3 regions of the Sphingobium sp. LMC3-1-1.1 genome follow, and region 2 is predicted to be linked to each of the others. Evidence: riboswitches for the same ligand, from Rfam matches in the RefSeq annotation. Region 2 holds a riboswitch; each other region holds the start of a gene.
The links. A riboswitch is a leader RNA that binds a small molecule or an ion and turns the genes downstream of it on or off. The one in region 2 is predicted to bind cobalamin.

Region 1: linked by a shared signal. The riboswitch ahead of MRBLMC3_RS10715 (cobalamin biosynthesis protein CobG) and the one ahead of MRBLMC3_RS21590 (TonB-dependent receptor plug domain-containing protein) in region 2 are both predicted to bind cobalamin.
Region 3: linked by a shared signal. The riboswitch ahead of MRBLMC3_RS10740 (HoxN/HupN/NixA family nickel/cobalt transporter) and the one ahead of MRBLMC3_RS21590 (TonB-dependent receptor plug domain-containing protein) in region 2 are both predicted to bind cobalamin.

The regions. Positions count from the first base shown of each region.
Region 1 covers NZ_JBEGHQ010000012.1:66,078-71,241, reverse strand. Annotated here, with positions in the region: gene cobN (cobaltochelatase subunit CobN) at 1-255, shown strand, start outside; gene cobO (cob(I)yrinic acid a,c-diamide adenosyltransferase) at 252-857, shown strand; gene bluB (5,6-dimethylbenzimidazole synthase) at 854-1,483, shown strand; cobalamin riboswitch at 1,556-1,774, shown strand; gene MRBLMC3_RS10715 (cobalamin biosynthesis protein CobG) at 1,945-3,009, shown strand; gene MRBLMC3_RS10710 (precorrin-8X methylmutase) at 3,009-3,638, shown strand; gene cobI (precorrin-2 C(20)-methyltransferase) at 3,635-4,354, shown strand; gene cobJ (precorrin-3B C(17)-methyltransferase) at 4,351-5,100, shown strand; gene MRBLMC3_RS10695 (cobalt-precorrin-6A reductase) at 5,076-5,164, opposite strand, start outside.
Region 2 covers NZ_JBEGHQ010000078.1:81,890-87,053, reverse strand. Annotated here, with positions in the region: gene MRBLMC3_RS21590 (TonB-dependent receptor plug domain-containing protein) at 1-1,452, opposite strand, end outside; cobalamin riboswitch at 1,622-1,835, opposite strand; gene MRBLMC3_RS21585 (threonine ammonia-lyase) at 1,919-2,902, shown strand; gene mobA (molybdenum cofactor guanylyltransferase) at 2,902-3,438, shown strand; gene cobA (uroporphyrinogen-III C-methyltransferase) at 3,543-4,337, opposite strand; gene MRBLMC3_RS21570 (molybdopterin-dependent oxidoreductase) at 4,324-5,164, opposite strand, start outside.
Region 3 covers NZ_JBEGHQ010000012.1:74,296-79,459, reverse strand. Annotated here, with positions in the region: gene MRBLMC3_RS10750 (efflux RND transporter permease subunit) at 1-793, opposite strand, end outside; gene MRBLMC3_RS10745 (LysR substrate-binding domain-containing protein) at 1,146-2,081, shown strand; cobalamin riboswitch at 2,200-2,427, shown strand; gene MRBLMC3_RS10740 (HoxN/HupN/NixA family nickel/cobalt transporter) at 2,581-3,672, shown strand; gene cobW (cobalamin biosynthesis protein CobW) at 3,669-4,709, shown strand; gene cobN (cobaltochelatase subunit CobN) at 4,709-5,164, shown strand, end outside.

The DNA.
Region 1 (5,164 bases), on a different contig from region 2:
GAAATCGCCGCCTCGGTCGACTATCTGTTCGCCTTCGCCGCCACCACCCATGCCGTCAAGGACCATCATTTCGACGCCGTCCATGCCGCCTTCATGGAGGATGAGACGGTCCGCGCCTTCATGGCGCAGGCCAATCCGGCAGCCCTGCGGGAAACCGCCGCCCGCCTCCACGAAGCGCTGGACCGCGCCCTTTGGAAGCCCCGGTCGAACAGCGCCGCCATGCTTCTCTCCCAAATCAAGGATGCCTCGCAATGATCGAACGCACGCCCGAACAACATGCCGAAAAGATGAAGAAGAAACAGGCCGCCCATGACAGGATCATGGCTACCAAGACGCAGGAAAAGGGCCTGTTGATCGTCCACACCGGCAAGGGCAAGGGCAAGACGACCGCCGCCCTGGGCATGGTGGTCCGCGCCATCGGCCATGACAGGAAGGTGGGCGTCGTCCAGTTCGTCAAGGGCGCGATGACCACCGGAGAAAAACGGGTGTTCGATGCGTTTCCGGACAATGTCGAATTCAAGCCGATGGGCGAAGGCTTCACCTGGAATACGCAGGACCGGACCCGGGACATTGCCCTGGCGCGCGAAGCGTGGGATGAGGTGAAACGCATGATCGCCGATCCGGCCTATGACATGGTCCTTGCCGATGAACTCAACATCGTCCTGCGCTACGACTACCTGCCCGTGGCAGAGGTCCTGGAAGCCGTGACCGCCAGAAGCCCGATGAAGCATGTGCTCATCACCGGCCGCAACGCGCCCGAAGCGCTGATCGACGCGGCCGATCTCGTCACCGAAATGACGCTTGTCAAACATCCCTTCCGCAGCGGCGTGAAGGCCCAGCCGGGAATCGAATTCTGACACACACCGCCTTCGACATCGCCGCCTTCGAGGATCTGGTCCACCTGCGCCGCGACGTGCGCCATTTCCTGACCGACCCGCTGGACGAAAGCGAGGTGGAAAGGCTGCTCGCCCTTGCGCACAGCGCCCCGTCCGTGGGGCTTTCGCAGCCCTGGCGGTTCGTCCGGATCGAAACGCCGGGGCTGCGCGAGGATCTCGCCGTCCATGTCGATGCCCAGATCGCCAGAGCGGGCAAGATCTACGATGGAGAGGAGGACCGGCTCTACCGCAGCCTCAAATTGCACGGTCTGCGCGAAGCGCCCGTGCTGTTCGCCGTCTATTGCGACGAAGGCACTGAAACGGGGCACAGGCTGGGCGCAATCACCATGCCGGAGGCGCGCCGCTACAGTTGCGTGATGGCCATCCACACATTGTGGCTTGCCGCCCGCACGCGCGGCATTGGGCTGGGCTGGGTGTCGATACTGGATCCCGCGACGGTGGATGCGATGCTCGCCATTCCCGGCAACTGGCGCTGCCTCGGGCTGATATGCCTGGGCTATCCTGTAAGCGAAGAGGCTACGCCGGAACTGGAAAGACGGGGCTGGGAACATCGCACCGACTGGCATTCCGCGATCGTCACGCGCTGACGATTGCCGCTGAACGGCTCTTTCCTTTCCCGTCCTCCCCGCCTATGAGGCGTTGCTGGAACGGGTTCCGCCCGCTCCATCGATCGCGTCGGTGCCCCGCGAGGGGCTTAAATGGGAACGCGGTGCGGGAGGATGCTCCCTAATCCGCGGCTGTCCCTGCAACTGTAAGCGGCGAGCAAGGCAAGGACGGCCCCCCATCCGGGATGGCCAGCCACTGGAGCAATCCGGGAAGGCCCGTGCCAAGGCGACGACCCGCAAGCCAGGATACCTGCCGAACGCAAAGGTCGCTCTAGCCATGGTCCAGGGGATGGTCACGGCTCGGTTCTCCGCACGGGCGACGAATGCGGCTGGGGGACATCCTCCGGTCGTCGTTGCGACGTGGGAGGTGAAGTTCGTTGCCAGACGCGCAAAGCGCATCGTCCGCCGCCGTTCGCGGCTGGTGTCCATCGGCATGGCGTCCGATGACGGCAGGCGACGGATTGCTGGTACGGGTGCGCCCCCGACTGGGCCGCCTCACCGTGCCGCAGGCCATCGGACTTGCAAAAGCGGCGCGTTCGCACGGCAACGGCCTGATCGACCTTACCAACCGCGCCGCGCTCCAGCTTCGCGGCGTGGCGGAGCAAAGCCATGCTCCACTGCTCCGGCAACTCATCGCTCTTGGCCTCGCCGATCCCGATCCTGGCCGTGAGGCTCGCGGCAATGTCCTGCTCACGCCCGATTCCTCGCCAGGGGACGACACGGAAAACATCGCCCTCAGCCTGATCGAGCATCTTGATGAAATGCCCGAACTTCCCCCCAAGATCGGGATCGCCATCGACGCCGGCCCTGCGCCCTGTCTGGCAGCTGTTCCCGCGGACTTCCGCTTCGAACGCAGCGCAACGGGCATGCTGCTGCTGAGGATGGACGGACGGATGCTCGGTTCTACCACCAGCGTCGAAAACGCGGCTCGCGACCTGAGCGCCCTTTTCCACTGGTTTCTGGCCACGGGCGGGGCAGCATCTGGCCGCGCAGCCCGGCACAAAGCTCCTCTGCCAACCGTTGCGGATGTCGCGCCCGCGCCGTCCCGCCCGCCTTCCCAAGCGCTGGCGGCGGCAGCCGGCCCGTTTCACGGCATTCCCTTCGGCCAGTTCCATGCCGACAGCCTCATCGCGCTGGCGGAAAAAGGGAATGTCTGCGCCGTGCGCATCACCCCCTGGCGCGGCCTGATCCTCGAAGGAGCCAAGGAGGATGCCGACAACCTCTCCATTGACCGGCTGCTCGGAATGGATGCCTGCCCTGGCGCGCCTGCATGCCCGCAGGCCAGCGTTGCGACCCGCAGCCTCGCCACCCGGCTCGCACCGCTGGTCGATGGCTCCCTGCATGTGTCGGGCTGCGCCAAGGGCTGTGCCCGACAGGTGCCTGCCGACCTTGTTCTCACCGGCAGGCAGGGCCGCTTCGACCTGTCCCGCAACGGCCCCGCCGGATCATCGCCGGAGTTGGCCGGCATGACCGCCGACCAAGTCCTCGCCCATTTTGGAAGGCCCTGATGCCCCAAAACTATGAAACCGATGGCGCCGCCATCTACCGGCAGTCCTTTCGCATCATCCGCGCGGAGGCTGATCTCGGCCGCTTCTCGCCCGAGGAGGAGCGCATCGCCGTGCGCATGATCCATGCGGCGGGACTGGTCGAACTTGCGTCCCGGATCCGCTTTTCTCCCTCCTTCGCAGAAGCTGCCATCGCCGCTCTTCAGGCCGGCGCCCCGATCCTCTGCGACGCGCGCATGGTGTCCGAAGGGATCACCGCAAAGCGCCTGCCGGCCGCCAATCCCATCCTCTGCACGCTGAACGATCCGCAAGTGCCCGCGCTGGCGGAGCGCATGTCCAACACCCGCTCCGCCGCCGCGCTTGAACTCTGGCGGCCTTATCTGGCAGGCGCGCTTGTCGCGATCGGCAATGCGCCGACGGCTCTGTTCCATCTGCTCGACATGCTGGAGGATCCCGCCTGCCCTCGACCGGCCGCGATCATCGGCTGTCCCGTCGGCTTCGTCGGAGCGGCAGAATCGAAGGAGGCGCTCTGGCACGCCCAACCCGTCCCCTGTTGCGTCGTAGAGGGCCGCCTTGGCGGCAGCGCTGTCACGGTCGCGGCGGTCAATGCCATTGCGAGCCCGGCGGAATGACAGGCGGGACCATCCACGGCGTTGGCCTGGGACCGGGCGCCCAGGACCTGATGAGCGTCCGTGCCGACCGGCTGATCCGCGACGCGCGGCATATCGCCTATTTCCGCAAGCGGGGACGGTCGGGTCATGCCCGCAGCATCGTGGAGGGCATGTTGCGCGCCGATGCGGTCGAATTCCCGATGGAATATCCGGTGACGACGGAAATCCCGCTGTCCGATCCCCGCTACAATGACCTTCTCTCGGCCTTCTACGCCGATTGCACCGCGCATCTGGAAGGACTCTCCGCGCGCGGGGAGGATGTGGTCGTCCTCTGCGAGGGCGATCCCTTCTTCTATGGCAGCTTCATGCATCTGCACAGCCGGCTCGCCGCGCCGGTGAAGATCGTCCCCGGCATCACCGGCATGTCCGGCGCCTGGACCGCCAGCGGCACGCCGATCAGTTGGGGGGACGATGTCCTGACCGTGTTGATGGCGACGCTGCCCGAAGAGGAACTCGTCCGCCGCATCCGTGACAGCCATGCGCTGGCGGTGATGAAGATCGGCCGCAACCTCCCCAAGCTGCGCCGCGCGATCGAAGCGGCCGGCCGACAGGACAGCGCCTGGCTGATCGAATATGCGACGATGGCGGATCAGCGTATCACGCCGCTGGCAGAGGCGACCGATGTCACCGCCTATTTCTCGATCCTGCTGATCCATGGACAGGGCCGCCGCCCATGACCGGCTGGATCGTGGCAGCGGGCCTTGGGCCGGGCGCGGATGCGCTCGTCACGCCAGAGGTGTCGGATGCACTGGCGCAGGCAACCGACGTCATCGGATATATCCCCTATGTGGCCCGTGTGGCGCAAAGACCGGGCCTCATGCTCCACGCATCGGACAATCGCGTCGAACTTGAACGCGCTGCCCATGCCCTGACCCTTGCCGCCCAGGGCAGGCGGGTCGCAGTGGTGTCTTCGGGCGATCCGGGCGTGTTCGCCATGGCTTCGGCCCTGTTCGAAGCCATGGAGGCAGGCCCGCAGGACTGGCGCGATGTCGATGTCCGCGTGCTCCCGGGCATCACCGCCATGCTCGCCGCCGCGGCACGCGCGGGCGCTCCGCTCGGCCATGATTTCTGCGCCATCAACCTGTCCGACAATCTGAAGCCCTGGCCGCTGATCGAACGCCGCCTGCGCCTCGCGGCACAGGCCGACTTCGCCATGGCTTTCTACAATCCGCGATCCCGCTCCCGGCCGGAAGGCTTCGGGCGGGCGCTGACGATCCTGCGCGAGGAATGCGACGAGGATCGACTTATCCTGTTCGCCCGCGCCGTTTCCACGCCCGAAGAAACTCTGCGCATCGTGCCGCTGAGCGAGGCGACCGCGCAGATGGCGGACATGCGCACCATGGTCATCGTCGGTTCCAGCCGCACCCGGCTGATTAGCCGATCAGGGCCGCCGATCCTCTATACGCCGCGCTCCGCCGCATGACCCAGCCATTGCAGCACCGCCGCAACCTCATGCGTCATCAGCGCGGCCGGACAGGCCGGGCGCT
Region 2 (5,164 bases):
CCTCAGCGTCAGCATCGCCTCCACCCCCTTGGCGCGGGTGCGGTCGAGATTATTATACCCGCCATAGAGGCCGATCGAATAATCATAGTTGATCTGGTTTCTGGTATCGCGGCGGAACGCCGTGACGGAGAGGATCGCCCGGTCGCCGTCGAGCCTCTGGTCAAAACCGATATCGTAGCTTTTCGACCGCTCGGGACGCAGGCCGGCATTGCCGACATCGGCGCCGTAAAGCTGGTAGAGCGACGGCGCCTTGAACCCCTCGCCATAGCTCATGCGGATATTGGTCGCGCCGGCATTGGGCGTGTAATTGGCGTTGGCGCCGAAGGTCGTCGCGCCGCCGAACTGGCTGTGATCGTCATGCCGCACGCCGCCGGTCAGCGACAGGCCGGCAAGGGGCTTGACGACGGCCAGCGCATAGACGCTGTCGATATCGGCCTTGTGGCGTTCGGTGGAACCGAAGCCGGAAAAGTCATAGTCGGGCCGCTCATGTTCATAGCCGAAGACCAGCTTCGCCTGATCCACCGGCTGGTAGATCCCTTCATATTCGAAGCGCAAATTGGTGCCGGAATAGGCATAAGGCCCGAAAGCAGACGTATAGTCGCGGTCGATGCGGAACCAGGTGACGGCCGCCCGATTGGTGAGCCTGCCGTCGAACAGCGCGAGGTTGAGGCCCGCATAGCCGACATATTGATCCGATTTCGAGGAGTCCGTGGTGCTGTCCACCACGCCATTGTCGGTATCCAGGTCGGCATGGATATAATAGCCGCGCAGGTCGAGGTTGAGGGTATCGGTGAAGGACAGCTTCAGCCTGGCATTGGCGGCGATATTCTCATAGCCGTCCCTTTCGGTGCCGCTGGCGGCGGAGGAAATGCCGTCGGTGTTGAAATAGGCGATGCCGACGCCGCCCGACGCGATGCCGCTGCCGCCCGAAACGTCCGCCTTCGCGTTCAGCGTATTGCTGTAGCCGTAATCGACGGAGGCATTGCCGGCAAAGCCGGTGCCGGGCGTTCCGGTCATGACGTTGACCACGCCGCCGATCGCCTGGCTGCCGTAGACGATCGAGTTGGAGCCGCGCAAAATCTCGATCCGCTGGATATTGCCGGTCAGCAGATTGCCGAAATCGTACATGTCGCCGATGCCGCTGGGGTCGTTGACCTTGACCCCGTCGATCAGCACCAGCGTCTGCGTCGTTTCCGCGCCGCGCAGCGAAACCCCGGTCACGCCGCCCAGGCTGCCGCTGCGGTTGAAGCGCACGCCCGGCGTGGTGGCCAGCAGGTCGACCACGCTGACGCTCTGGCGGGTGCGGATGGTGTCGGCGTCGATCACGGTGACGGCCTGGCCGACCTCGTCGCGCGGCTGTTCGATGCCCAGCGCGGTGACGATGATCTCATCCTCCGCCAGCGCAGGTGCGGCCGCGAGCAAGGCGGCGATGGAAACGGAAATCCTCAACATGTCTGTCTTCCCCCTGAGCGCGATGCAACATGGCTCAGGGCGTCCGCTCATGCGGCCGGACAGGGGAAAATGGCTGGCGCCCGCGCCCTCCCCCACACCGATGCGGCCCCGCGCCGCTTCGTCGCTCAGACGGAGAACACCGTGCCGTGGCCATACCCTGGACCAAGGCAAGAGCGACCATGCGCCGGCAGGTCTCCTGGCTCGCGGGTCAATGCGGCGATGCACGCCTTCCCGGACTTGCGTCCAGTGGCCGGCCCTGGGGGCCGAAGTGCATCGCGCTCACCGCTTACAGTTGCAGGGACAGCCGCGGATTGGGACGGCTTCCCGTCCGCACCGCATTCCCGTTTTCAGCCCTTCCGGGCACCGGCGCGATCTTCCTTGCGCGCAGGGGCTTTGCCCTGCCCGCGCCGGGCGCCATAAGGGAAAGCGGCGGCCATGCCAAGGGGCAGCCGCAGAAGGAGATTGCATGTCGTTCGCCATCAACGCCGCCGATGTCGAGGATGCGGCGCGGGTCATCGCCCCCGCCGCCATCCGCACCCCCCTGCTGGAAAATGCGGCGCTCAACGCCCGCTGCGGCCGGCGGGTGCTGGTGAAGTTCGAGGGCGCGCAGCACAGCGGATCGTTCAAGTTCCGCGGTGCCTACAACCGGCTGGCCCGGCTGGACGCCGGGGAGCGAAAGGCAGGCGTCGTCGCCTGGTCATCGGGCAATCACGCGCAGGGCGTCGCCTTTGCGGCGCGCTTGCTGGGGATCGCGGCGACGATCGTGATGCCGGCCGACGCGCCCGCGATCAAGACGGCGAACACGCGGGCGCTGGGCGCCGAAGTCGTTGCCTATGACCGCTTCACCGATAACCGGGAGGAGATCGCCACGCGGCTGGCGACCGAGAGGGGCGCGGTGCTGGTGCCGTCCTTCGACGATCCCTTCATCATGGCGGGCCAGGGCACGATCGGGCTGGAGATCATGGAGCAGGCCGCCGAAGCAGGCGCGAAGATCGGCCAGATCCTGGTCAATTGCGGCGGCGGCGGCATGGTGTCGGGGATCGCGACGGCGGTGAAGGCGCGCATGCCCGAGGTCAATATCCATGCGGTGGAACCGGAAGCGTTCGACGATACGGCGCGGTCCCTGGCCAGCGGCAAGCGGGAAAGCGTGTCGCCCGATGCGCGGTCGATCTGCGACGCACTGCTGTCTCCCACGCCGGGAGCGCTGACCTTTCCCATCAACCAGGCGCTGTTGTCCGGGGGCCTGGCGGTGAGCGACGATCAGGTGCGCGACGCGATGCGCTTTGCCTTTTCCGTGCTCAAGCTGGTGGTCGAGCCGGGCGGAGCCGCATCGCTGGCGGCCATGCTGGCCGGGATTGCTCCGCCTGCCGATGGGGCCGGCGTCGTGGTGCTTTCAGGCAGCAATGTCGATCCCGACAGCTATGCCCGGATCATAGGCGGCGGCGCATGATGCGGCTGATGGGGGCAGTGCTGGCTGGCGGGCGGTCCAGCCGGTTCGGCAGCGACAAGGCGCAGGCGATGCTGGAGGGGCGCACCCTGCTGGACCATGCGGTGGAGGCGCTGGGCCGCCATGTCGAAACCGTCGTGGTCTGCGGCCGGCAGGTGGAGGGCATGATCGGGCTGGCGGATCGGCCCGCCGCGGACATGGGGCCGTTGGGCGGCCTCAACGCGGCGCTGCATCATGCCCTGGCGCAGGGTTATGACGCCGTGCTGACGACCGGGTGCGACGTGCCCGCCTATCCGGACGGCCTGGCGCAGGCCCTGATCGGCCCTGAACCCGCCATCCTCAAGGGGCAGCAACTGGCCGGATTCTGGCCCGCTTCGCTGGCGGGCGAACTGGATGCCCATCTGGCGGAGGACAATAACAGATCGATCCGGGGCTGGCTGGAGCGGGTCGGCGCCCGGATCGTCGACCGGCCCGAATTCGTGCTGCCCAACATCAACCGGCCGGAGGATCTGCAGGCCCTCGCAAAGGACAGTCGATGAATGGAGTGCTTCCGCGAACGCACTTGAACGAGGCAAGCCGCGAGAGCGCCCCGTACCGACTTTGAACGGGCCTCCCGCCTTCGCGGGAGCATGCTGCGCTGTCGTTAATTGGTCAGGGCTACAGCCGCCATGGTCTCCACCGGCGCATGCGTCCCGGCCACCGCCTCCCCGATCAGCAGAAGCGTCGGGTCTTCGTCGCTGATCGTCCGCACCAGGAAGGCCAGAGCCGACAGCTTGCCCCGGATCAGCCGTTCGGTCGGCAGGGAGACATTGACCGCCACCATCACCGGCGTTTCGGGATCGCGCCCGGCGGCGATCAGGCAATGGCTGATCTCGCCCGCCGCGGCCCTGCCCATATAGATGCCGATCGTGCCGCCCGGACGGGCCAGCGCTTCCCAGTCCAGCTTCAGCGGTTCGCCCGCCTTCAGATGCGCTGTGACCAGCGTCAGCCCCCGCGCCACGCCGCGCAGGGTGAGCGAGGCATGGCCGCTCGCCGCCGCAGCGCTGGCCGTGGTGATGCCGGGGCAGATGCGCACGGAAACGCCCGCCTCCGCCAGATGCGCCATCTCTTCCGCCGATCGGCCAAAGACCGAGGGGTCGCCGCCCTTCAGGCGCACGACGCGCCTGCCCGTCCTGGCGGCCGCGAGCAGCAGGTCGTTGATGCTGTCCTGCGCCTTGGAATGGCGGCCCGAACGCTTGCCGACGCTGACCCGCTCCACCCCCGGGGGAATGAGGTCGATCACGCCCGGCCCGACCAGCGCGTCGTAGAAGACGACCTCTGCCGCGGCGATCAGCCTTTCCCCCTTGCGCGTGAGCAGGTCCGGATCACCCGGCCCCGCGCCGACCAGCCATACCTGTCCGGGCGCGATCAGGTCCTGGGGCAGTTCATTCGGCTGCATGAAGCGTCTCCTGCATGCTTTGGGCAAGGATATTGGCGAGCGCGGGGCGGCATGACCCGCAATTGGTGCCCGCGCCCAGCGCCTTGCCGATGGCGGGCACATCGACCAGTTGCTGTTCACGGATCGCGGTGACGATCTGGTTGAGGCCGATGTCGAAGCAGACGCAGATGGTCACCCCCTTGTCCGGCTGGCTGCCGGGTCCGCGCGCCGCAAGGACGGAACCGCCGACCCCCTCGACCAGCAACTGGCCGATCAGCCAGTCGCGCGAGGGCAGCAGGCCGGTGCGCGTCACGAACAGCACCCCGTTCAATCGGCCTTCGCCGATGGTCGCGATGCGCCGCGTTCCGCGTGAGGCGTCCATCGCCTCCACCCGGTCGCCCTTTGGAAGAAAGGCGTCGAGACGGGCAGGATCGCCATTGCCGGCAATTTCATAGAGCGCGCCGCCCGGCACGGCGATCCTGGTCGACCAGAGGCAGGGCAGCTTCACGGGCTGCCCGGTCGCAGCCTGATCGCGCAGGATGAGAAAGCCCTTCCATTCGGCGGCCACCTTCTCGACGCTGGCCGGGGTCGATTTGAAGCCCGGCTGGCCCGAATGGGGATCGACCAGCGGACGGGGCAGCAGGCCGGTGCGGCCCCCGCTCGACATCTGGTCCGTCCAGTGGATCGGGGTGAAGATGTCGCCGGGCCGCTGGCCCTCGCTCAGGCTGACGCGAAAGATGCTGTTGCCCTGCGCTGTCGTGACGCGGGCCAGGTCGCCGTCGACGATCCCCAGCACCCCGGCATCGCGGGGGTGGATTTCCACCAGCGGCTCCTCGCGATGGCGGGCG
Region 3 (5,164 bases), on a different contig from region 2:
CGCGAACATGCGCGACGTCCCGCATGGTGATGGTCGCGCCGTTCACGACCTTGACCGGCAGGTCGTTCAGAGCCTCTATGGAGGACGGGGCGTTGTTCAACTTCACGCTATATTGCGTTTCGCCGATCTTGACGAAGCCGGCCGGGTTGATCTGGTTCTGCGCCGCGATGGCAGCGCCCACATCCTGCGCCGACAGACCCTTCGATTGAAGCGCCAGCGGGTTGAGGTCAATCTGAACCTGCCGCTGCTTGCCGCCGGACGGGAATGGCATGGCAAGACCGGGCACCGTGATCAGGGGCGGGCGGACCTGGTTCATGCCCATGTCGAACAATTGCTGTTCCGACAGCCCCTTTCCCGACAGGGCAAGCTGGAGGATGGGAACGGTCGACGCACTATAGTTCAGGATCAGCGGTGGCGTAATTCCCGGCGGCATCTGGCGCAGGACGGTCTGCGACACCGATGTCACCTGCGCCGTGGCGGTCCGGATGTCGGCGCCCGGCTGGAAATAGATCTTGATGACGCCGATACCCTGAAGCGACTGGCTCTCGATATGGTCGATATCATTGACCGTCGTCGTCAGCACCCGCTCATAGGGATTGACGATGCGGTTCGCCATGTCCTCCGGCGACAGGCCCGCATATTGCCAGGCAACGGCCACCACCGGGATGCGGATGTTGGGGAAGATGTCGACCGGGGTGCGCACGGCCGCCAGAACCCCGCCGATCGCGATCAGGATTGCCATTACGATGAAGGTCAGCGGACGATGCAGGGCAACCTTGACGATATCGATCATTCACGACTCCACGCAAGCGCCGCCAGGTGATCCCCGCCGCACATGAAACGCGACCTCTCCGGATATATTTTTCGCCTTCTGGGACAGTGACGAACAGCGCCAGGAAATGCGCATATCTTTTTTTCGCATTTTCAGGCGATTGTCCGTGACCGGCCTGCCTGACAATGCGCCCAAGAATGCGACGACATCCCCGACCATGGGCGGAGTGCTGCGGCAATGAGGGGGCATAGCCCGCGCACATCCGCCCGACGGTCATGGGACACCGCCGCATTCGAAAACGCCCATGCGCCCTTGGACATTCCACGTCTAATATATAATATGGCATGATCGATATCTTTGACGACATGATAATATGGACCTGCGCCACCTTCGTTATTTCCTGTGCGTCGCTGAAGAGATGCATTTTGGCCGCGCCGCGCTTCGCCTCGGCATATCCCAGCCGCCGCTCAGCCAGCAAATCCGCGCCCTGGAGGAGGAGCTTGGCGTCCGCCTGTTCGATCGCACCAGCCGCAAGGTGCGCCTGACGGAGGCGGGCCGGCTGTTCGAGCCGGAAGCCCGCAGGACGCTTGCCCAGGCCGACCGCGCAGCACAGATCGCGCGCATGGCGCAGCGTGCGGAGATCGGGCGGCTGGGGCTGGGTTTCACTACGTCCGGACCCTTCGTGCCGCCGATCGCGCGCGCGCTCTACCGCTTCCGCAAAGCCCATCCGGACGTCGAACTGATCCTGCGCGAACAGGGCCGCGACGAACAGATAGAGGGGGTCGCCAGCCGCCAGCTCGATCTTGGAATCTTGCGTGATTTCACGGCATTGACGCTGTCTGATGGCTTGCTGTCGCAATGCCTGCTCAAGGAAGAGATGGTGCTGGCGCTGCGCGCGGATCATCCGCTGGCGCTAAGGGCGGCCCCACCCCGGATTGCCGACCTTTTCGATGAACCGCTGGTCCTGTACGGCGCACCCAATGGCACAGGCTTCACGGAACATTTCCGGGCCCTTTGCACGGAGGCTGGCTTCGTCCCCAAAATCTCCCATGAAGCCCGCAGCCTGGCCACCCTGCTGGGCCTGGTTTCGGCGGGGTTCGGGCCTACGGTCATACCCTTGTCAATGGCGCGGCTGCACCTTGACAATGTGGTCAACCGCCCGTTCGACTTGCCGGTCATGAGTTCGCTCTGGCTGATCCACGATCGGGAACTGTCGCCCACCGGCCTGGCGTTCCTCGATACCCTGCTCGAAGAATGCCGGTCGACCGGAATCACCTCCAGCGACAGCCGATGCGCCACCGCGCCATGACGGAGGTCATCGCCCAATGCCTCATCAGGGAACGACCGCTGATGAAGGCGCCGATGAAGCGCCCCTTCCCATTTCTTTTCCCAGCCTCTATGCACGGCCGTGAAGATCGGTTTCGGTTGGTCTTCATGATCGCGCCGGTGCCCTCGCAAGGGGCTTAATAGGGAATGCGGTGATGAATCCGCAGCTGTCCCTGCAACTGTAAGCGGTGAGCGAGACGCATAGCGATCCTCCGGAGCGCCGGATGATCAGCCACTGGGCCGGACGCTAAACCATGCGAGGCCTGGGAAGGCCATGCGCCGAGCCGTGACCCGCAAGCCAGGAAACCTGCCTGCGTCTGGTCGCTCTTGCCTTGGTCCAGGGGATGGCCGCGGCACGGTCCTCCGTCTGAGCGACGCTTCTCGCAGCGGGAGCTGCTGTCCGCATGCCGGGCGCAAGAGCGTCCGTCCGGCATGAAGGCGGTTTCCGTCCGGTTTCGCAGACGCCGACGGGATACCGTCCGATGACCATTTCCTCCGATGCGCAGGCATCGATGCAGGCGCCTCCTGGCGGCCTGCGTCGCCGCGCCACCGGCATGTTCGCCGGTCTCATCGCCGCCAATCTGGCCGCCTGGATCGCGGCCTTCACCATCTTCGCGGGCGATCCCGTCATGCTCGGTACGGCGGTGCTTGCCTGGAGCCTGGGCCTGCGCCATGCCGTCGACGCCGATCATATCGCCGCCATCGACAATGTGACCCGCAAGCTGATGCAGGACGGCCAGCGGCCCCTTACGGTCGGCTTCTGGTTCGCCATCGGCCATAGCGGCATCGTGCTGATCGCCGCTGTCCTCATCGCATTCGCCGCCAATGCCCTCAGCCGCGTCGAAGCCGCAGGAGCCATTGGCGGCACCATTGCGACGCTGGTGTCCGCGACCTTCCTCCTTGCCATTGCGGCGATGAATCTGGTCATCCTGCGATCCGTGCTCAAGACCTTCAATCATGTTCGAAGGGGTGGCGCCTATATCGATGAAGATATGGACATTCTTCTGGGCAATCGGGGTCTCCTGTCGCACCTTTTCCGCCCGCTTTTCCGGCTGGTGACGCGAAGCTGGCACATGGCGCCGCTCGGCTTTCTTTTCGGTCTGGGCTTCGATACCGCGACAGAGGTTGCCATTCTGGGCCTTTCCGCCGGCCAGGCCGCCAGCGGCCTTTCCATCGCGACCGTCCTTATCTTCCCCCTGCTCTTTGCGGTGGGGATGGCGTTGATCGACACCACGGACGGCGCGCTGATGATGGGCGCCTATCAGTGGGCGTTCGTGAAACCGATCCGCAAACTCTACTATAATATCACCATAACGCTGATGTCGGCTCTGGTCGCGCTGCTGATCGGCGGGATCGAGGCGGCGGCGCTGCTGGGCGACAAGCTCGGCCTCAGCGGCGGCATCTGGACCCTCGCCGCCGATTTGGGCGCCCATTTCAACAGCCTTGGCTTCATCATCATCGGCCTGTTCGCCGCCTGCTGGCTGGCGAGTTGGGCCTTCTATCGCTGGAAGGGCTTCGACGAGATCGAACTCATCCCCGCCGCTGGCCACCAACCGCAAGGAAATCCCGCATGAAAAAGGTATCTGCAACCGTCATCACCGGCTTTCTGGGTGCCGGCAAGACCACGCTGATCCGTCACCTCATCCAGCATGCCGGCGGCCGTCGTCTGGCCCTTATCATCAATGAATTCGGGGATGTGGGCGTCGATGGCACGCTGGTTCAGGGGTGCGGCGACGAAGCCTGCCCGGATGACGACATCATCGAACTGGCCAATGGCTGCATCTGCTGCACCGTGGCCGACGATTTCCTGCCGACCATGCAGAAACTGCTCGATCGCCCTGTCCCGCCTGATCACATCATCATAGAGACCAGCGGCCTTGCCCTGCCCAAGCCGCTGGTGAAGGCGTTCCAATGGCCCGACATCCGGACGCGGGCCACGGTCGACGGCGTCATCGCCTTGATCGACGCCGACGCGCTCGCCGCCGGCCGCTTCGCCCATGACGAAGTCGCGCTCGCGGCCGCCCGTGCTGCGGACCCCACGTTGGATCATGACAGCCCGATCGAGGAATTGTTCGAAGATCAACTCGCCTGTGCCGACCTCGTCCTGCTCAACAAGACCGACCTGGTGGAGCCGGACCGCCTGGTGGCGTTGGAGCAGGAACTGGCCCGGGAAATCCGACCCGGCGTCCGCATCCTCCGCACCGCCAGGGGAGAGATTGATCCCGCTATCCTGCTCGGTCTCGACGCGGGCGTGGAGGACCAGATCGATGCACGCCCCTCCCACCATGACGATGAGGAGGATCATGACCATGACGATTTTGACAGCTTCGTCGTCGATCTGGGCGAACTTGCCGGGCCAGAGCCGCTGCTGACGGCGCTCGCGCAGAGCATCGCCGCGCACGACATATTGCGGGTCAAGGGCTTCCTCGCCATTGAGGGGCGCCCGGCGCGCCTGGTTCTTCAGGCGGTCGGTCCGCGCATCCAGCATCATTACGACCGGCACTGGCAGGCCGGCGAGCCGCGCCGATCCCGGCTGGTGGTGATTGGCCAGCGCGGCATGGACCGCGCCGCGATAGAGGCCGGAATCGGCGCCCGGATGGCGACCGCCTGATGCATCTGCTGACCGCCACGCCCGGCACCGTCTCCAATGGCGACGAAGCCATAGACCTCGGCCAGTCACCGGGGGACATCGTGCTGCTGACCGTGGCGGACAGCGAACTGGCCTGTTTCGCCAGCGCGGCCCATGCGCTCACGCAGGAACTGGGGGAAGGCGCGCCGCGCATCCGGCTCGCCAACCTTCTCCAGCTAAAACATCCCTATTCGGTCGACATGTATGTCGAGAAGGTCGTGGCCCATGCCAAATTCGTCTGCGTCATCCTGCTAGGGGGCAAGAGCTATTGGCCCTATGGCATTGATGAGATTGCAAATATCGCGCGGGAGAAAGGCATTGCCTTCGCCGCCATCGCCGATGATCGGGAAGATGATCCAGAATTGCGCGCCGCTTCGACCGTTGGCCCGGAAAGCTGCGGTCTGCTGCGCGACTATCTGCGGCAGGGCGGCATAGCC